Regions from separate parts of the Paenibacillus sp. JT31N17 genome, predicted to be linked through region 1. Evidence: riboswitches for the same ligand, from Rfam matches in the RefSeq annotation. Region 1 holds a riboswitch; each other region holds the start of a gene.

The links. Region 1 has a riboswitch for cyclic di-AMP ahead of AC0YOB_RS30880 (hypothetical protein). Riboswitches for the same ligand answer to the same signal wherever they lie in the genome.
Region 2: another riboswitch for cyclic di-AMP. It lies ahead of AC0YOB_RS33000 (C40 family peptidase); the one in region 1 lies ahead of AC0YOB_RS30880 (hypothetical protein).
Region 3: another riboswitch for cyclic di-AMP. It lies ahead of AC0YOB_RS30245 (TrkH family potassium uptake protein); the one in region 1 lies ahead of AC0YOB_RS30880 (hypothetical protein).

What each region holds. Positions count from the first base shown of each region.
Region 1 is NZ_JBWDNP010000015.1:64,595-71,842, reverse strand. Features, by position in the region: gene kdpC (potassium-transporting ATPase subunit KdpC) at 1-298, opposite strand, end outside; gene kdpB (potassium-transporting ATPase subunit KdpB) at 346-2,379, opposite strand; gene kdpA (potassium-transporting ATPase subunit KdpA) at 2,401-4,080, opposite strand; gene kdpF (K(+)-transporting ATPase subunit F) at 4,121-4,198, opposite strand; gene AC0YOB_RS30880 (hypothetical protein) at 4,319-4,729, opposite strand; cyclic di-AMP (ydaO/yuaA leader) riboswitch at 4,847-5,031, opposite strand; cyclic di-AMP (ydaO/yuaA leader) riboswitch at 5,124-5,321, opposite strand; cyclic di-AMP (ydaO/yuaA leader) riboswitch at 5,721-5,885, shown strand; gene AC0YOB_RS30875 (hypothetical protein) at 5,893-6,321, shown strand; gene AC0YOB_RS30870 (chromate transporter) at 6,578-7,108, opposite strand; gene AC0YOB_RS30865 (chromate transporter) at 7,142-7,248, opposite strand, start outside.
Region 2 is NZ_JBWDNP010000018.1:52,370-59,617, reverse strand. Features, by position in the region: gene AC0YOB_RS33005 (DEAD/DEAH box helicase) at 1-2,430, opposite strand, end outside; gene AC0YOB_RS33000 (C40 family peptidase) at 2,734-3,234, opposite strand; cyclic di-AMP (ydaO/yuaA leader) riboswitch at 3,240-3,393, opposite strand; gene AC0YOB_RS32995 (hypothetical protein) at 3,792-4,607, opposite strand; gene AC0YOB_RS32990 (M1 family metallopeptidase) at 4,673-6,679, opposite strand; gene AC0YOB_RS32985 (YwhD family protein) at 6,989-7,248, shown strand, end outside.
Region 3 is NZ_JBWDNP010000014.1:122,736-129,983, reverse strand. Features, by position in the region: gene uvrC (excinuclease ABC subunit UvrC) at 1-1,318, shown strand, start outside; gene AC0YOB_RS30250 (CPBP family intramembrane glutamic endopeptidase) at 1,287-2,924, opposite strand; cyclic di-AMP (ydaO/yuaA leader) riboswitch at 3,168-3,370, shown strand; gene AC0YOB_RS30245 (TrkH family potassium uptake protein) at 3,448-4,800, shown strand; gene AC0YOB_RS30240 (potassium channel family protein) at 4,817-5,479, shown strand; gene AC0YOB_RS30235 (cation:proton antiporter) at 5,527-6,768, shown strand; gene AC0YOB_RS30230 (LysR family transcriptional regulator) at 6,877-7,248, opposite strand, start outside.

The DNA of each region.
Region 1 (7,248 bases):
AGTTGTTGGTGCCGGAAGCCTCCGCTTTATACTCGATGCTGGATACGCGTCCCTGAAAATAGCTCAGATCCGTAAAGTTCTGCCCGATCAATTCGGAGCCGACTACATTACCGCCTTTATCCTTCAGCAGACTCCCGTTCGCCTGGGAGGGAAACAGCAGCTGCGCCAGCCCCGTGCTGACAAGAGGATATGCAATTCCGCACAGTACGATGAACAGCACGCCGGCCCGCAGGGCAATCCCGAAAACCGATCCTCCGGACTGCTTGTCATTCCCGCTATCCGTAAGTGGTGTACTCATGGTACGATTCCTTCTTTCCATTTGAGTTTATTTCCTTGCGCCGTTCGTCAGATCCATACATGAACGATCAAATCAATCAATTTAATACCGATGAACGGAGCAATTATTCCGCCCAATCCATAGATGAACAGGTTGCGGCTGAGCAGACGCGAAGCGCTCATCGGACGGTAAGCGACGCCTTTCATGGCCAGCGGGATGAGCAGCGGGATGATGATCGCATTGAAGATCAGGGCCGACAATACCGCCGACAGCGGCGAACCCAGCCGCATCACGTTCAAAGCATCCATCTCCGGGATGGCCAGCATGAACATCGCCGGAATGATTGCGAAATATTTGGCAACGTCATTGGCAATACTGAACGTAGTCAATGCTCCGCGGGTCATCAGCAGCTGCTTCCCGATTGCCACCACTTCGATAATCTTCGAAGGGTCGGAGTCGAGATCGACCATATTTGCCGCTTCCTTGGCGGCTGTCGTGCCGCTGTTCATCGCAAGTCCGACATCCGCCTGCGCAAGTGCCGGAGCGTCATTCGTGCCGTCGCCTGTCATGGCAACCAGCTTGCCTTCGGCCTGCTCGCGGCGGATAACGGCAATCTTGTCTTCAGGCGTACTCTCGGCGATGAAATCGTCGACGCCCGCTTCTCTGGCAATCGTAGCCGCCGTCAAGGGGTTATCCCCCGTACACATGATCGTCCTGATGCCCATTGCCCGAAGCTGGTCGAAGCGTTCCCGCATACCGGGCTTCACGGTATCCTTCAAATAAATCAATCCGAAAATCTCTTTGTCTACCGCTACGGCCAGCGGCGTACCGCCCTCGGAAGAGATCCGGTCCGCCTGCGTACCCAGATCCGCCGGAATAGCGCCTCCCTGGGCCAGCACCCATTTACGGATTGCGTCGACTGCGCCTTTGCGCACGATGCGGCCATCCTTCAGATCGATGCCGCTCATCCGGGTTTCCGCTTTGAATTCCACAAAGCTTCCGCCTTCGCCAAGCGCGGAATCGTACGTTTTGCCATTCTTCTTCATCCATTCCAGTACGGAGCGCCCTTCCGGCGTTTCGTCCTGTACAGAGGTGATCGCCGCCCAGGCAGCCGTCTCGTTCACATTCGCCTTGCCCACCGGGACGATTTCGCTGGCCATCCGGTTTCCGAACGTGATCGTTCCTGTTTTATCCAAAATCATCGTATTGATGTCACCCGCGGCCTCCACTGCTTTACCGGACATCGCCAGTACATTAAACTGCGTGACCCTGTCCATGCCGGCGATGCCGATCGCCGACAGCAGTCCCCCGATTGTCGTCGGTATGAGACAGACAAGCAAAGCGATGAGAACCGGAATTTCCAGATCGACATCCACGTAGGAAGCAATCGGTCCAAGCGTTACGACGACAATCAGAAAAATAAGCGTCAAGCTGATCAGCAGCGTATTCAAGGCAATTTCATTCGGCGTTTTCTGCCGCTTCGCCCCTTCGACGAGCGCGATCATCCGGTCGATGAACGTCTCGCCGGGATCGCTTGTGATCCGGGCCTTGATGCGGTCGCTGACAACCCTTGTTCCACCGGTGACGGAATTGAAGTCGCCGCCGGCCTCCTTGATGACGGGCGCGGATTCGCCTGTAATCGCGGATTCGTCGACAGATGCAAGACCCTCGATGACTTCGCCGTCACCGGGAATCATCTCCCCCTGCGAGACAATGACGATATCCCCTTTGCGAAGCTCGGTGGAAGGAACGACTTTGATGCCGCCGCCTACGACCTTGTTGGCCATAATTTCCTGCTTCGTTTTCTTGAGCGAATCCGCCTGCGCCTTGCCCCGGCCCTCAGCCAAAGCCTCTGCGAAGTTGGCGAACAGCACCGTGAACAGCAGGATGACAAACACGGTCAAATTGAAGCCGATGCGGTCCCTTGAGTCGAAGTATCCCGGGAATATCGTCATCAGCAGCACGATGACGGTGCCGACTTCAACGACAAACATGACAGGATTCTTGATCATGGCTGCGGGATTCAGCTTGATTATGCTGGCTTTTAGCGCCTGGGCGACAAGATCGCCAGAAAACATGCTTTTTTTACGATTTCCATTCATTCTCGGCTCACCCCATTTCCTTTAACGAATTGTCAAATACTCGGCGATCGGGCCCATAACGATGACTGGCAGGAAGGTCAGCGCGCCAATCAGAATGACAGTCCCGATCAATAAGAATGTGAACAGCGCATTGTCCGTACGGAACGTACCGATCGTCTCCGGCACCCATTGCTTGCGGGTCAGCGACCCGGCAACGGCCAGCAGCGCAATCATCGAAATATACCTTCCGAAGAACATGACAAGGCCCGTGGTAATATTCCAGAACGGCGTATTATCGGCGAGTCCCTCAAATCCGGAGCCGTTGTTAGCCGCGGACGAGGTGTATTCATACAGCACCTGCGAGATGCCGTGGAAGCCAGGATTCGTAATGGCCCCTTTTCCCAGATCGGTCAGGAAGGCAATGGCCGTCGGTGCAAGAATGATAAACGGATGCGCCAGAATAGCGATCGCGATCAGCTTCATCTCCCGCGGTTCAATCTTCCTGCCGAGAAACTCGGGCGTTCGCCCGACCATCAGACCGCAGATGAATACGGCAAGAATGGCATACATCAGCATATTGACCAGCCCTACGCCTTTACCGCCGAATACGACGTTAAGCATCATCTCTGCAAGCGGTACAAGACCGCCTATCGGCGTGAGCGTATCGTGCATGTTATTGACCGATCCCGTTGTCGCCGCCGTCGTAACCGCTGTGAACAGGGACGACTGGGCAATCCCGAAGCGTACTTCTTTACCTTCCATGCTGCCCTGCGAAGCATCAATGCCAAGCCCGTTCATGACAGGGTTCCCGCTTTTCTCAGCCGAATAGACGACAGAGAGGAATACAAGGAACAGGATCATCATGGCCGAGAAAATAACCCAGCCCTGCTTGCGGCTTTTTGCGAACCTGCCGTACATGAAAGGCAGCGCCGCAGCCAGCACCCACATCGACAAAATCTCGATGACATTCGTAAGTGGTCTCGGGTTCTCGAACGGATGCGCCGAGTTGACGCCGAAGAACCCGCCTCCGTTGGTGCCCAGATGCTTGATCGATTCCAATGAAGCTACAGGTCCGATTGCGATCTGCTGCGTCGCGCCTTCCAGAGTCGTTACGGACAAGGTGGGATCAAGCGTCTGCGGCACCTGCAGGCCGACCAGCACCAGGGTGACGATAATCGCCAGCGGGAAAAAGACCCGCGTGTGCGCTTTGACGAAGTCCTCGAAGAAGTTGCCTACCGTTTTGCCTTTGCTTGTGATTCCCCTCACGAATGCGACTGCAACCGAGAAGCCGGTCGCCGCCGACGTGAACATCATCATCATGATGACCGCCATTTGCGTGAAATACGACAGGCCGCTTTCACCGCTGTAATGCTGCAGGTTCGTATTGGTCATGAAGCTGATTATCGTATTCAGGATGAGCGTGGGCTCCATATCGCCGATTCCGTTCGGATTTAGCGGCAGCCCGCTTTGCACCCGCAGCAGCACATAGCTGATGGCTACGAATATGAAGTTGATGGTAACGAAGCTGATGGCGTACTTCTTCCAGCTCATCCCTGCCCTGTTCTTCAGCCCCATGATCATATAAATCACTTTCTCCACCGGACCGAACACCTTGTCTGTGCGGTTAGGTTCATTCGAGAATACATGATACAAATAATTCCCGAGCGGTTTGGCGATCAGCATCAGAACGCCGATCACAATAATAATTTGCAATATGTCCATAGCCGTTCCTCCTTGGGGCTTAATCGACTCTCAAGCTCATTTAAAATTTCTCCGGATGAAGCAGGGCATACACCAGGTAGATCAGCAGCGCGCCTGTAAAAATCAAAACCAGCGTCATAAGCGTTCTCCCTCCGTCTCATCGATCGATTTGTCGCACCAGACCAAGAATCCGGCGATAACAAGGAAAGAGGCGATCAAAGTCAAAATCATCCATACATCCAACATAACAGCACTCCCTTTATGGTTGATCATTCAGGCGGCTGAGCAAGAACCCGACATCTCCGGATTGCGTGCGCACAATATAGGCAGCGCCGAGCTTTTTATAAATAACCTCGGGATGCCATACCGTCGTAATAACGGTAATCTCCTGGCAGGACCAGTTGGCCATGAGCTGCAGATACTGACAGCTGAGCGGCAGGCTCGACTCAAAAATATAAACGCGTCCGATCGAAAATAGGGGAGCCGCTCCCGCTTTGCTGCGGGTCGTGTTCACACGTATAATTTCATTAACGCCCATTTCCCGCAGCAGCTTTTCTTCCCTCCTATTATTCGTGAGGGCAACCACAGGCTGCTGTTTGTAGAGCAGCAGCCGTACGAATTTTCTCCCTGCCTCAGTCGATGCAGCCACCAATATGGGCCGTTGTTCCATACGTTTCTCCTCCAAATTCAAGGGAAGAAGGCAACAAAAAAGAAGCCTTAGGAAAAGAGTAACCTTTACCTGCGGCTTCTTTGACCATGACAAACGTCCTGATCGCTCGCGATAAGTGTTGCCTCTCCCGGTACGCTTACGAGGTTAGCTGTCGGATTCGGGCATGAGAGTAGCCCTACGCCCGGCATTTTGGAATGCCGGATGATTCACCCCGTGACCGTCGCTTTCGTCCCGATGGACAAGGACGGTCGTTGGTTCCCCCGTTACTGCAGCTGCTGCGCAATATTCAGCGAATGAAACAAATTCAAGATTTATACAAAAATCTATACAACAAAAAACCGCAGAGGCACGTGACGCTCTGCGGTCGAATTTAATCGATCACTTCGTTCACCATTCCTCTCTCCACCTGCGCTTACGAGGTTAGCTGTCGGATTCGGGCGGTGAGAGTCGCCCTACATTGCATGAGTTTCATGACACTCCTGCAACGATTCACCCCTGCGCTGTACGATCCGACTCTCACATCGGATACCAACAACGCTTCTATGGTTCCCCCGCTTTCCACCCGAAGGCGGAAACTCAGCGATCAAAAAAATGGATATATGCTGTTGAGCACGATATGAATCATACTCCCAGCCGTACGGCGTGTAAAGCATGTCCAGAACAGCTATGGGCACAAATAACGCCGCTGGACATATTTTCAAGCGCTTTCAGAGGATCAATGCTTCTTTATGCTCTGTATATCGCGGTATTTCGCTGTTTTTCTTTATCTCCGCTTAAAATGAAACCAGGCCCTTCGGGAGCATATATGAAGAATGGAGCAGCGTATTAGCAACATGAAGAGGGAACGAGTAATTGCGCAAAATGACTGGTTTTAGCCGCTTATTTTCACTTTAAATGAAAAATATGGCGTTATGAAGTGTTTATCAGGCTGCGGATCGTTTTACAGAAGAAAAGGAACGGAATATGATAAATGGCAAGCCTGATTACGGCTATCATTTATTCGCTGAGTGCTTCCAAAGGAAGCAGCGGGGGAACCATGTGAGCGTCTGGGACTTCTGGCGTTCAAGGGGTGAATCCGGATGCCTAACGGCTCTGGCAGGGCGGCTCTCTCGTCCGAATCCGACAGCTAACCTCGTAAGCGAAAAAAGGGAGAGAATTTAAAGATGTCTGTTCAAACCGTTGACCCACTGCCCAAAGCTGACCCGCTGCCTGAACCGGAACTCCGCCTGCAGATTGTTCAAGTCAAAAGGATGGAGCTGTTTATTGTGGCCCTCAATGAAAACAAAATGACCCGTTATCAGGTCATCCTGTTTCTGACCACAAACGCCGGACAAGCATGGAGCGATATGGTGCTGGAAAATTGGCAAAAGCCCGCGGACTGGATTACATGGTCCAACCGTTTCCGGGACATTCTGGATTCCAGGGAGCCTCATAATCTCGGTTGGTTACTGCAGCATTATCATGAAGATACCATTCAAAGTGTACTGGTCTCCTCAGCTCTGGAGCAGTTGAAAAGCAATCCCGGTCATAATCAGTCAGCGATAAAAACCGTATTGTTTGACCGTGCATCTTCTTATATTAGTTTGTTCTAGCATTCAAACCTCTTTTTATATTGTAGGGAAGCCCGGAGAGTTTCTGTGCTCTTCGGGCTTATTTTGTATGCTCTAAAGTCAGATCCGGAGGTGTGGATCGTGCTGCTTGTCGATCAAGCCATCCAGAATAACGTGTACAAAAACACATAATTATGGCGTACAGCAGCATAATAAATCGTATTAATAACTCCCGTGCGGATAAAATCAAAAAAAAGCATCGTCCGCCCTAACAAGCAGCAGCGATACTTTAATTGAATTAGAACAATATAATCCCGGCGGCTCCGGCAGCCATGATGACCATAATGGGATGGAGTTTGTATTTCAGCAGGAGGTATAAGCATCCGGCGCAGATCAGGAGCGTGCAGACCGTTACCCAGGTGAAGCCCGTCTCGCCGTCCGGAAACCCGAAATGGATGGCGGCGAATACTATCAATCCCGTAATGACGGGCCGTAATCCGTAAAATGAGGATTTTACCCATTGATTATGCTGCAGCCGGAAGAAAAAAGCCGCCATCAGCACAACCACGGTGAGAGACGGAAGCACCATCCCCAAAGTGGAGGCGGCGGCTCCCAGAATGCCTGCTGATTTGTAGCCGATCAAGGTGGCCGCGTTGGTAGCAATCGGACCAGGCGCCATGCCCGCCAGCGACACAGCCTGCTGAAAATCGCCGCCCGTCATCCACTGATGAGCCGATACCTCGAACTGAATCATGGGGATCACCGCGTAACCGCCGCCGAAGGAAACCAGACCTATTTTCAAAAATGTGATAAACAGCCCCCAAATCATTCCTTCATCCCTCCCTTCTAAACCATGCCGCTCTTAGATGTAATATTCAAGGTAAACCGGCTCCGGCTTCTGAGCTTCCGAGGACGTTTTCTCCGTATTCGTCTTAAGCCCCATCAATCTCTTCACCTGTATAAGCACAA
Region 2 (7,248 bases), on a different contig from region 1:
CTTCAGCCAGGAGGCATCCCATTCCGGCAGCACCAGCTCGATTCCGTTGTCTTTTGCATTGCCGTACATCTTGTAAGGAAGCAGCCGCTTGAATTGATGTTCAATGGCAAGCAGCCAGGTCCGGTTGATCCGGCGGCCGAACGGATTGTGGATAATAACCCGCGTCTGGTTCATCAGATCGCGGTAATGCTCAATGACGATCCTGCGGTCAGTCGGCAGAGCCAGCGCCCGGTGCTGGGATTTGGCAAATCCGATGAGCTCTGCCGCAGCATTTGCATCGAGTCCGTACTCCGTATCCAGCCAGTGGATGGCCGCGATTTCCGATTCATCCGGCGGGGGCTGATCCGTCCCGCCCCCGCCTGAATTCCCCGGCAAAGAAGCGGGCTGCACGCCGGTGTCCTCTTCGCCCCAATGCATGCGGGCCTCCAGCTCGCCCATGAATTGTCCCAGCTTTACGCCGAGCTCATAGCTCCGTCCCCCGGATTCCGCACGCCAGAAGGGAATTTCACTGAAGCGGTTCGGCGCTTCCCTTACATAAACCCGGTCGTTCTGGATGGAGCTGATCATCCATGAGGACGTGCCGAGCTGAAACACATCTCCAACACGGCTCTCGTGGATATATTCCTCGTCCAGCTCGCCCAGATGGACGCGGCTGTCCGCGTGGTGAACCGGATAAGCGGAGCTTTGCGGAATCGTTCCTGCTCCGGTGATTGCGGCCATGGCGGTATTCGCCCGCTTGCTGAGCAGGTCGCGGCTGCGGTCCCAATCCACAAGCGGCTTGGCGAAGGGATAAAAGCCGGTCAGCACCTTCAGCGAAGCCTCCAGACGCCCCATAGGAAACTCGCGGTAGCATTCGCTCCGCGAAATAAGCGCGTGGAGGCGGCCAACCTCCAGATCCTCCGCCGCGACCATCGCTGTAATCTGCTGGGAGAGCACATCAAGCGGTTCCTGCGGCAGTACGATCTCCTCGATATCACGGCGCGTGATATCGCGGCAGAGCACGGCGGATTCCGGCAGCTCGCTGCGGCCGCGGGCCAGGATGAAGCCGCGGCTCACATCGCCCACGGCATGCCCGGCGCGCCCGATCCGCTGAATGCCGGCCGCGGCCTGCTTCGGGGAATCGATCTGAATGACCAGCTCGACATGTCCGACATCGATGCCGAGCTCCAGTGACGAGGTGGCCACGAGGCAGCGAAGCTCGCCTGCCTTGAGCATGCCCTCGATCGTTAGCCTGCGCTCGCGAGCGAGGCTGCCGTGATGGGCGCGCGCCATCTCGTAGCCGGCGTGCTCATTGAGCCGGAGCACAAGCCGCTCGCACAGCCGGCGGCTGTTGACGAAGATCAGCACAGACCGGGCGTCGTTCATTAACTGGAACACCCGGTCAACGATCGGCAGCCAGACGGCTTCGCGGGTCTTGGCCGGCTTGCTGAGGTCGGGCATCGTAACCCGAACCTCAATGGACTTTGATATTCGGCTCAGGACGATCGTAACAGGCCGCTGACTGTAGCCAAGCGGGTGCGGGCACTGCCCGGTCTCTGCACCTGCTCCGGCAGCGGGCGGCAGGGAGCCGCTATTGTGCACGGAATCCGGTATTGCAGGGTATAGAGAACGCCCGCCCGCCTTGCGCCCGGAGCTTGTATCCGCTTCCTGCGGGCTGACGGCTTCCTCCCGTTCGCCGGCCGCCCCGGGAGCGTCCGCGGCTGGATGACCGGCCGCCGCATCGGCCCGCTGCTCCCAGCCTCCGAGGAAGCGGGCAACGCGTTCAAGCGGCTTTTGTGTCGCCGAGACTCCGATGCGCTGCACCGGCTTCGGGCATAACGCACTCAGCCGCTCCAGCGACAGGGATAAATGAGCTCCCCGCTTGTCTCCAGCCAGCCCGTGGATTTCATCGACAATGACCGTTTCCACCGTCTGCAGCATGCCGCGTCCTTTCTCGGAGGTAAGCAGGAGGTAGAACGATTCAGGGGTGGTAACCAGCACATCCGGCGGATTGCGCACCATTCTGGCGCGCTCGCTTGAGGACGTATCCCCGGTCCGCACGGCTGAGCGTACTCCCGGCCAAGCGAGGGTCTCCGCTCTTTGATGCTCTTCATGGAAACGTTCAATGGCCTCCATAAAGCCGATGATATGGTACTGAATATCATTATTAAGCGCCTTCAAGGGCGTAATATAAAGTGTGCGCACACCTGGCTTCCAGCTGCTGCCCGGGGCCGTGGCGGCGATTTTGCCCACTGCGATCCCGTTCAGGCAGGGCAGCAGCGCCGCAAGTGTTTTACCGGAGCCGGTGGGTGCTGCGATGAGCGTATGATGATTGTCCATAATTGAAGCCCAGGCGTCCAGCTGAATATCGGTCGGCTCGCCGAAGGCCTGCCGGAACCACCCCGCAAGAGTCGGATGAAACACCTGCAGCGCAGGGGAAAGCTCTGCCATCACCTAACAGCTCCTTTCATTCATACATCAAGGTTGGGATTGTGGTTATATTATACCCATTTTCCCTCCGATTGCGAGATTCGCCGGCACCCTTCGCACAACGCCCGGGTCTATCGGGTCCATTTTGACGGCATCCAGCATGCACGGGACTGTTTGAATACCGGAACATACGGGGTATATATAAGTGCCGCTTCTTATTTCATACACCCAAATGAAAAAGCAAAAGCCGCAGCAGCTTGTCCAATCGGACAAGCTGCTGCGGCTATGCATCAGCATTCGTTAGCGAACGCTCATTGACACTGATCAACCAGCGTCTTCGCTGTCAACCAATTCATCAGAAGGTTCGTCAGCGTATTTCTCGAATGTCTCAGGGCTCATTACGCGGCGGGCAGTAACATAGCGTTTAACGTAGTAAGAGTCACTGAGGCTGCTAATGGTAACGCCCTTGCTGGAGGAGGAATGAGCAAACTTGCCGTCTCCAACATAAATGCCGACGTGCGAAATGCCGCGACCATTCGTATTAAAGAATACGAGATCACCAGCAATCAAGTCGTCCTTGACTACTTTCTTGCCCAGCTTGGACTGGGCGGAGGATGAATGCGAGATCGAGACGCCGAGTTTGTCAAACACGTACATCGTAAATCCGGAGCAGTCAAATCCTTTGGTAGTCGTCCCTGCCGTGCGGTAAGGAGTGCCGATCACATCACTGATAACGCCGTCCATTTTGGAGTCTGCTAGTGCGCTCCCAACTTGGAACAAGAGTACCAATGCTAGACCGATGAGTAGTGCAGAAACTTTTTTCAAAAAATGTGACCCCTTCCGGTTGCCTGCGAGGTTAGCTGTGGGGTTCGGTTGAAGGCTCCCTATGATACCCTCTGACATTCGTTGCAGCAAATGTCGGGATCAATTCACCCAAGATGGTTCCCCCGCTTCTCATCCAAGAGAATTCGGCAATTTTTTCATGCTGGCATACTAATTCTGTTTTTTTAGCGAATCTCCTTCCAAATTCACAATTTGTTCACAAATTAGAATTATTAGAGTGAAACTTTTTGACAACTCGTCTCGTTATCTTATTGCAAAAAATGCGAAAGGGCCTTCCGGCATTTGCAGGAGCCTTTTTTTTGTGGTCTAAACTTGAGACTTAAGTCCATACCGGCAGATGAATGCTTCCAATTTCACCCGCATTATCGACAATATCTGACTGCGCCTGTTTCTCTAATTCGCCTTTCAGATGTCATATTTTCAAAACAAAGAGGGACCAACCGCATCAAAACGGCTGATCCCTCTTTAATATTTTTAAGTTCTCACCGGCAACTGAACCGACTTCTGCCTGCTGCCTGTTTCGCTAGTAAGAGCGGTGGTCAGGTCTGCTTGGAATGCCATACTTCATATTGCGAGGCTACTGTCCACACTTTCATAACCGTACGAACCAGATGATAGCTTTGATGCAAAATGAGTGCAATCAATCCGGCCCAGAGCATAGAGGCCGAGGCCATGGTCAGACTGAGCGCCATTCCAATGGCCCACATTAGCAGCGAGATGCCGGCCAGCGGAATAAGATGCCGCACCCCGCCCCAGAATGAGCGAAGCGCGCCGTTTCCGGACACAACGCCGAACTGCATGGCGAGGAAGAGCAGGTGGAGCAGAGCCGCCCACACCAGCCAACCGCCGGCCCAGGGCCCGACCTTGTTGGCGATGTCCGCCAGACTGCCGCTGCTGAGCAGGGCATCAAGCGCTTTGGGCAGCAGCCAAACGCCCGGAGCCAGCGTCAAGGCCGTTTCGATGCCGTAAAGCAGTGCAATCGGCTTCCACGCCGTTCGGATTCCTTTGATAAATCTTGTGCCGTTCTCATCCTGGGCATGATGCAGGGAATGGAACAGCCCGGCGTTCAGGAACGGGGTCAGGAGCATGCGCCCGAGCAGCAGACTTGCGAAGAGCCAGATATAGGGACGAATGAGATCGGTCTTGAGCAGCTGGAACTGCGCCTCCGTCAGGAAAAGCGCCACAGCTCCGTCCGAGGGTGCGCTGTCCGGGTAACGCTTCAGCAGCGGGACCATAATTCCTTCAACCGAACGGTAGAGGAAGAAGCCCCACAGCAGCTCGTACAGGAACAGCATAATAATGATGTAAAAATGCTTCATCGTCAGATGCCAGCCTTGCTTCACATGATGGTTCATGCAAGCCTTCACCTCCTTTTTTCTCCATTTGTTTGGCGGGTACCTGCCGGCTCCAGGCCGCCAGGCTACCAGGCAAGGGAAGTGAAGATCCCCTCCAGCAGCTTGGCGACGCCAATGCTCCAGCGCGTTTGTACCTTCTCCGGAAGCTCGGCTTTCATGAAATTGTTAATATGCTTGTTGTCGAGCACGTTCTCATTCTGTGGATCAATCGCTGCCCAAAGCAAAGGAGAGGAATGCACCAGCTTATATTGAATGTGCATCTGCGCCGCATCCCAAACCTTCGGCAGGGTCGTCCCGTCGGCAAACTGGAAAACAATCGGGACAGGTCCGTAGCTGCCGCCATTCTTGCGGATCAGCACGGTTGACTCATACTTCACAGTGCCGTTTTCCTTCACAGGCTTGACCGCAATCGATTCAACCGAATAGTCGGACATCTGATTGCCGTAGACAAACTGGCTGAAATAATCGTTCCACTTGGTCTTGGTGACCTGCTCCACAACATGCTGGAAATCCGCCGTGGACGGATGCTTGAACTTGTATTTCTGGAAGTACGTCCGCATGATCTTGCTCATGATCTTCGGACCGACCTGTTTCTCGATGCCGAACAGGACGAGCTTGGCCCGCATGTACACATTTTCCGCATAATGATTATGGCTGTGGTAGGACCAGGAAAGCTGCTTGAGCGGTGCGGGATCGGTCATGTAGCTGGCTTCCACAGGAAGATTGGGAGCTACGCCGTATTCGCTCTCCATCACCTTGTCCTCGGAGTAGGAGGTGAAGCCTTCATCCAGCCAGGCTTCTTCGAACTCATTGGATGCGACCATGCCGTACCAATATTGATGGCCGATCTCGTGAACGACGGTGCGCTCCAGATCGTAGCCGGGATTGTCCGTCTCGGCGGCGAACGAAGTGATCAAGGTCGGATATTCCATTCCTCCCGCCCCGTTGCCGCCTTTGGGGGGGACGACGATCGAGAGTGTGGAATAGGGATAAGCCCCGTACCACTGGGAATACTTGGCCAACGCTGATTTGGCGGCATGCATGTAGCGGTCCTTGAACTTGGCATGCAGCGGGTCGAGGTACAGCTTGATGCGGACACCGGGGACATTGTCGGTCGAGAACGGTTCTTCCGCATAGACAAAGTCGGGAGAGGCGCTCCAGCCGAAATCATGAACATCGTCCGCATAGAAGGAGAAGATTTTCCGTTTGTTGTCAGCTGCGGCAGGCTTCGTCTGGAATCCGGTTGCGGCAACCTTGTAGGAGGCGGGCACATTGATTTTTACGCTGTAAATGCCGAAGTCGCTGTAAAATTCAGAATTGCCATGGTACTGATGGGCATCCCAGCCTTCGGTCGTTCTCCCCCTGGTGCCTACCGTCTCATACGCGGCAAGCTTCGGAAACCATTGGCCGGCCATAACGAAATCCCCCATGTAGCCCATTCGTGCAAAGACTTCCGGAAGCTTGACCTCGAAGGCCATTTTGAGGGTGACGCTTCTTCCGGGCGCTACCGGCTCGGGCAGGCGGAGCTTGGCCAACGTTTGATCATTCGCATTGCCGTCATCGGGCTGCACATAATGAAGCCTTGGCAGAAGGCTGTCATTCTCGCTGGTGACCAGCGAATTGATCCGCATGTAGCCGAGGCTTGCTTCCGTGGCCTTGTCATTCCTGAGCTGGCCGCCGGATTCGCGCATGAACGTCGAGTCTTTGGACTGGAATGCGTTGGGGTACAGGTGAAAATACATCTCGGACACCTGCTGTTTGCCCGGGTTTGTCCATGTGATCGTCTGCAGACCCTGCAGCGTATGCGTATCTTCCTGCAGCCGGACATCAATCTGGTACTCGACGACCCGCTTGCTGAGCGGCGCATCCGGCCCGGGCTGCACCACCGGGTCGGGTTCCGGCATATTGATGCGCGGCGGAGGTGTCTTGGGCGACGTATCTGTTTTGTCGGGGGCAAAAGCATACGTATATTGCGAAGCCCAGGCATCCCCGAATCCATACTGGGCACTCACGCCGAGCAGGACGGCAGCTATTGCAAGGAGCAGCAAACGTTTGGTGTGACGTGGCGTCATTGAACCATTCCCTCCCGTTGACAAGCATCTACAGCATGTATATGTTGGCTTTTCCCGGATTATTAGCTAAAATGGAATTAAAGTGTGGACAGGCGAAGAAGCCTTGTCGGACGCGGGATTTGGAATCATTGGCGAGCATGCGCGGCAATAAACGGGCGATGCTTTTAAAATATAAGAAAGTATAAGATTTCATCATACTTTGCTTATATTTCTGAGGGAAGAAACCTGGCTTAACTGCCAGAGGGCGGCGGCAGCCGTTTTTTCCTGGCGGCATATACGGGCTTGCAGAGAAGGAGAGTGGAACCACAGATGACCGAACAGGATCAAGGACAGGATAAGAACCCGGAACAGGCGGCGCCTGCGCCGGAGAAGAAAGAGAAGAGGCAGCTCTCGCTCAATGTGGTGAGCAATAAGGAGCATCGGGGCTTCGGGGCGGGAACGATCGACCTCAGCGCGGTGTCATGCGTCATTATCGATCAGGGCGAGGCTTATATTGATGTAGGCGCCATGCACGCCAAGAGCAAGGTGGAGAAGGGCATCAAGTTCAGCCCGGATAAAGAAACGGTACC
Region 3 (7,248 bases), on a different contig from region 1:
CATGGAGAAACAGAAAATCACATTAGCAGACGCCATGGACCGCGATGTGTTCGGTTATTTCACCGACAAGGGCTGGATGTGTGTGCAGATCATGTATATGCGCCAGGGCAAGCTGATTGAGCGCAGAGCGACCTCATTTCCTTATTATGGCGAGGCTTATGATGACTTTATGACATTCGTGACTCAATATTACAGCGATAATCCGGCGCTGCCGAAGGAAATCCTGCTGCCCGCTCCTGAAGTGGCGGCTCTAATGCAGGAACCGCCGCAATTTGACAAGATTGACGCCCCACAGGAGCAGGACACTCTGAACGGGGATGGAGAGATGCCTGATACAGCTCCGGAGCAGACTGGCAAAGACGATAATGATGAGGCTTTGCCGGCATCCGTAAGAGATGTGACGGGCACCTCATTGCAGACGTCGGGAGAGGCTGAGGAAGACGAAGCGCTGCCGGCAACCGTGGCCGATGAGGTCGGCTCATCTCTGCAGAAATGGCTCAAGGTCAAAGTATTCGTTCCCCGGCGCGGGCGCAAGCGCGATGTTGTCGCGATGGCTGTCAACAATGCCAAGGTCACGCTGGATGAGAAATTCCGGTTGATTGAGCGGGATGAAGAGCGCACCCTGAAGGCTTCCGAGAGTCTGGCCGCCGCGCTTGGACTTTCTGAGATACGCCGCATTGAGGCGTTCGACAATTCCAACATCCAGGGCACGAATCCGGTTTCTGCAATGATCGTGTTCACGGACGGGAAACCGGATAAGAAGGAATACCGCAAATACAAGGTGAAAACGGTCCAGGGGCCGGATGATTACGAAACGATGCGCGAGGTGGTCAGGCGGCGTTATGAGCGGGTGCTCAAGGAAGGGCTGCAGCTTCCCGACCTGATCGTTATAGACGGCGGCAAAGGCCAGATATCGGCGGCGCTCGATGTGCTGGAGAACGAGCTTGGCCTGTACGTGCCGGTCTGCGGCCTGGTGAAGGATGTCAAGCATAAGACGGCTCAGCTGATGATGGGGGACCCTGCGGAGATTGTGCCCCTTGCGCGCGACAGCCAGGAGTTTTATCTGCTGCAGCGCATTCAGGATGAAGTTCACCGCTTCGCCATATCCTTCCACCGGGAGCAGCGGGGCAAGTCCATGATCGCGTCCAAGCTGGACTCCATCCCCGGTATCGGGGAGAAACGGCGCAAGCTGCTGCTCAAGCATTTTGGCTCGATCAAAAAAATAAAAGAAGCCGGAATTGAAGATTTCCGGCCTCTGTCCATCGGCGAAAAGCTCGCCGCACAAATCATTGAAGCGTTGAGGGAGGAGCCGCAATAAGCGGTCTCGTCCTTTTTTTCTTGTCATGCAGGTAGCGCAGTCCCCATGCGATGGGAATAGGCAGCAGGATGTAGACGATGCCCATGATGATATTGCCCGGCGTTCCCGTGAAGATCAGGGAAATAGCCATCATGATGCTGTCGAATACGGCATGGGCGAATACGACCGTGAGAAAACCGTACCGCAGAAACATGAAGCTGAAGATAAGCCCGATAACGGTCAATTCAAGCAGCCGTGTGGTGGAAGGGAAAATGGGATATGTAACATGGCCAAGCGCCCATATAATAGTGGGAATAAGCGAAGCGACGAACGTATTGTTGAACCATTTTTTGAAAAGGCCGATTCCGAAAAAACGGTACAAAGCCTCCTCCGAAATGGCGGCGCACCAGGCCAGCATGGGGAAGATCCACAAAATGCCCAGGTTGTATGGAGACTGCGTGACATCCGAGGTTGACCATGCGCCGGTAACATTCACCAGCACGATGAAGATGACGGTCTGCAGTCCCAGCAGCAGGAAAGCAATCAGATAACCGAGCCACATGCTGCGCCATACATGATCGCCATAACCCTCCTCTCCCATTCGCGGCCACATCCGTTTGCCCATTGAGTTCCACAGGGCGTCGCCGCCGACAAGGGAGAAATAAACGGCAATGCCCATCACAATCGTGACGACACAGGTAATGCCGACATTAATGGCCGCGTAGGCCATCGCATTAGGGTCCTCGCCGGCACTCGCCAGCAGACCGTCCATGAGATTGAAGTCATTCGCCAAATACATGACGAGGAACAGCAGAGTCAGTACAATACCGCGTGTAAACGAGGAATGCTTGCGGTAAAGCGCGGCATAGACGATTGCAATGACGAACAGGACAAAGGAAAGCAGAATGCTGCCGAGGAGGGACAGGAAAGAAGCAAGCTTCTGCTGGGCCTGGACATAGCTCGAATAACTGGCCGGAACCGTGAAGCCGGGCTTGTATTCGGCAATGATGAGCGTTCCATCGCTTGTTTTCTCTGTTCTCATCGCAAGCATCAGCTGCGATTCTCCGATCGTATAGCCGTTAACCTTGTACGAGATCCTGCCTGTTTCCGGGTCTGCCTTGGTCATGCTTAGTTCATTCGCTTTAAATCCTTGGGAGACGGCATATTTCATAGCAGCGTCGCTTATCTGGGTCGCTTGCGGGATAGTGGTATGGATCTCCTTGTATTGGTTCCAGCCGACAACCTTGGCTTCCTGCATATGCACATAAATAAAAATCTGGCTGCCGTCAGGCATCGCCGCCGTGACCTGGAATGTGTCGGTGGGGAAGCGGCTGTCATATTTCTTGTCGTAGGTCTCGGTCTGCTTTTCCTTGGACAGATAACCGTAAAGCATCGAATCGGATTGGTGAACCGCATGGATGCTCTCCGGCAGCTGCTTGAATTGCTGCAGGGCAAAATCCTCAGCAATCTGCTCGGCTTTGCTTTTGGCGATTACCTTCTTGCTGCCCGAGTCAAAAAAAGACTCCGAGGTTTGCGGTACAACTTGTACGAGCAAATAAATAACAATGCCAATGACGCCTAACCATGCATAGAATTTCCAGTTGGGCCGCAGCTGATAAACATTCATGTTTGCACCTCTAATCTCAATATACAAGCAGTAAACCGCATACATCTACCTTATCATAGTTGTCTCGATAATTTCCATGCGAATGCTCGCAAATACGTTTTGTGGTCGAGTTAAATGGACAATAATGAACAGGATGTGCCGATTTGGGCCCGAGGGTCGTCTTTTTTGCCTGAAAACGGTTCCTTTCCTCCTTAATTGTCGTTTGTTTTTTCCAGAACAATGCAATTATAATGTGTATCAATTGCATATGAAAAGCCGAATTTCGAAATGAAAACGGGGGAACCATACAGCTGTCTTGAACGGGTCGCTTAAGCTTATGCGATTTCATTAAAGGACAGCACGGGGTGAATTTCAACAAGCAGCGTAATTTTGAACTGCTTGTGAATAGGGCAGCTGTTCAAGCCCGAATCCGTCAGCTAACCTCGCAGGCTTCGTGGAACAGGACTCAAACGCATTGGCACTTGGGCTTCCAGTGCTTTTTTTGTGCGCGCAAACAGCCAGGAGGGGTGGGACAAATCCTACGATGCTATCTTTTTTCAATATTTCCAAATGGTCGCCGCCCCGTATATTGGTAACGGGCTTTGCGCTCATTATTTTGCTTGGAGGCTTGCTGCTCTCCATGCCCTTTGCCTCGCGGGATGGCTTACCGACGCCATTTATCGACGCGGTATTTACAGCAACAACGGCAACGTGCGTGACGGGGCTCGTGACTGTGGATACAGGCAGCCACTATTCGGTTCCCGGCCAAATCATTATTATGATGCTGATTCAGCTTGGCGGTCTCGGCTTTATGACCATGGCCACTTTGTTTGCTCTTGTTCTGCGCAAGCGCATATCCCTGAAGGAACGGCTCATTCTGCAGGAGGCGATGAACCAGACCAGCATGGAAGGCATTGTGCGTCTCATACGCAAAGTGATTTTGTACTCGTTGACCATTGAGCTCGTTGGCGCTGTCCTTTTTGCCATCCGCTGGTCGTTTGATATGCCGCTTGGCAAGGCAGTTTATTTTGGCATTTTTCACGCGATTTCATTCTTTAATAATGCGGGCATCGATTTATTCGGCCAGTTCGGGGTTCCGTATGTAAGCCTTACGGAGTATGTTAATGATCCTTTGGTCAATATCGTGACGATGCTGCTGATCATAACAGGCGGGATCGGTTTTATTGTTATCTCGGATCTCGTAGAATATCGCAATAATAAGAAACTTTCGCTTCATTCCAAAGTAGTACTGTCTATGACCGGCTTTTTGATTGTATTCGGAACGGTTGTTGTTTTTATATTCGAGTTCACCAATGCCAGGACACTCGGTTCCCTTCATTGGGGCGGCAAAATATTGGCTTCCTTCTTCCAGTCGGTTACTCCGCGTACAGCTGGCGCCAATACGCTTGACCTTGCCTCACTCAGGCAGGCCACACAGTTCCTGACCATTATCCTGATGTTCATCGGCGCTTCGCCGGGTTCTACAGGAGGCGGAATCAAGACCACAACCTTCACGACTCTAATCGGTGCGGTTATTGCCATGATCCGGGGCAGGGAAGATATTGTGCTGTTTCGCTACCGTCTTGCCCGTGAGCGCATTTTCAAAGCATTGACCATTACCTTGTTATCGCTTTCCCTTGTCATTGTCGTCACCATGGTGCTCTCCACGACTGAGGATCAGGCCTTCTTGAAAATCCTGTTCGAGACTACCTCAGCCTTCGGGACAGTAGGCTTGACGCTTGGCATTACACCGGAGCTCTCCACGGTCGGCAAGATTATTATCTGCTTGACCATGTTTGCCGGCAGGCTGGGTCCTCTGACACTCGCCTATGCGCTTGGGCCGCGTTCGGAGAAAGAATTATATCGTCATCCGGAAGGCAAAATTATTATTGGATAGGGGAAATTATTACACGATGAAGAATCATCAGTTCGTCATTATCGGACTTGGCCGCTTCGGTTCAAGTTTGGCCAGGGAATTAGTGGAGCTTGGATATGAAGTGCTCGGCATTGATAAGGACGAGGAAGCCGTTCAGGATATGAGTCAGCATCTGACGCATACCGTCGTGGCGGAATCAACGGACGAGGAAGTGCTGCGGTCGCTTGGCGTACGCAATTTTGACTGTGGTGTTGTCGCTATCGGCGATGATATTCAAGCGAGCATTCTGACGACTATTTTGCTTAAGGACCTGGGCGTGAAGAAGGTCGTGGCCAAGGCGATGAGCGAGCTGCATGGTCGGGTGCTGGAGAAAATCGGGGTGGACCGCGTAGTCTATCCGGAGCGGGATATGGGCATTCGTGTCGCGCATCAGCTGGTGTCGCCTAATCTGCTTGATTATATTGAATTGTCAAAGGATTATACGATTGCCGAGCTGGCGGTGCCAAAATGTCTTAACGGCGTATCCCTGCAGGATCTTAATCCCAGAGCTAAATTCGGCTGCAGCATTGTTGCAATCAATAAGCCCAGAGGAATCATTATTGCTCCTACTGCAACCGATGTGCTCGCTGAGAAGGATGTCATGGTTGTCATCGGGACCAACCAACAGATTGAACAATTCGAGGAGTCCGTTACCCGTTAGGGGAAATCAGCGACTGCTTCATTATGAAACGGGCGTGAAAGCGGCAAATGGAGACATCAACTACAGAAACAATTCATCACTTGTTTTTACTGCTGCTCACGATTGTGACGGCTGGCATGATCGCAGGAACGCTGGCATCCAGACTGCGGCTACCGGATGTTGCCATGTATATAATCGTGGGAATGGCAATCGGACAGGGTTTCCACTGGATTAATGAGTCAAGCGGCTCGCTGATTAATCAATTGATCCTTGTAGCCGGTTCTTCCATCATTTTGTTCGACGGCGGGAGAAATATCGGTTTGAAGGGTCTGAAGCAGGTGGGCTGGACGGTTGGTCTGCTCAGCGTACCCGGCGTGCTGATCACAGTTGGCATTGTCGGGGCGGCGGTGCATTTGCTGTTTGGCATTGATTGGCTGTATGCGCTGCTTGCCGCATCGGTCATCGCTTCCACAGATCCTGCTTCTATCATACCTGTGTTCCGGCAAGTGACGATTCGCAATCGGCTACGCGAAACGGTTGAGAGTGAATCAGCCTTTAATGATGCGACAGGATCGATTATTACGTTCGCTCTCCTGAGTGCGGCTGTAGGGGATTCAGCGCTTTCTGCCGGCGTCATAACATGGGATTTTATCCGGACGGCATTCGGCGGCATTGCCGTTGGATTGGCTTTGGGGATTATTATAGTCGGTCTGGTTGCCCACATCCGCATTGGTGTGCTGCGCGATTACACAACCATCGCCATGATCGCTACTGCGCTTGGCGCGTATCTGATTGGCGACATGCTGCATGTGAGCGGATTTATGGCTACCTTTGTAGCGGGACTGATCTGGGGGAATTCGAAATCCTTCGGAATGGATATGGCGGGCAAAAAGGAAGAAATCAATCATTTTTCCAATAATATAACCGTTATGATGCGGATGCTGATCTTTATCCTGCTTGGCAGCCAGGTGGATTTCAGGCTGCTGGCCGATTATTGGTGGCAGAGCCTGCTTGCGGTGCTTGTGCTGATGTTCATTGCCCGTCCAGCGACCGTGCTTGCTTCCGCGCTGCCGGACCGCAAGTCCCGGTGGAGCCTGAAGGAAATGACCTTCATGATGTGGGTGCGGGAGACTGGCGTTATACCGGCCGCTTTATCCGGCATGCTGGCGGGAATGGGGGTCAAGCACGCCGATATTATTGCATCGGTAACCTTTATGGCCATTATGCTGACGATTCTGCTACAGGCAAGCACCACTGCCTGGGTGGCCCGAAAGCTCGGAATGGATTCGGAAGCGGAAATTGGCAAATAATAAGGAGAGGGCGCCGAAGCTGCCTTCTCCTTTTGTTTTATTTAACTTATTGACCAGGTCCGCTCCACGATCTATGTTCTCAATTATCGTAGGAGCATCGGGGCAGCATCAGCCGTTTCTTCTCGGATTGTAGAGCTTGGCAATCTCATCAATCCACAAGCGGACGGCAGGACTCAAGCTGTCCGTCTCGGCATGAATCAGGGAGGTGGTGCGCTTGGATTCCTTGAGCTCGCGGATCGTGACACTGATCAGGTCATTGTCGCTCAGCATCTGCTCGCGCAAATATGATTTGGGCAGAAGCGTTCCGGCGCGGCATGTGTGGAGCAGGCGCAATATCGCTTCGAAGGAGTCAATTTCCATTCTGACGTCGGGCAGGAGATGATATTTTTCAAACAGCTCGTCCGTAAGAATACGGTACCAGGTGCCTTTGGAGAACAGGATCATCGGCATGCCGTTCAAATCGCCAATGACGGGCTCGCC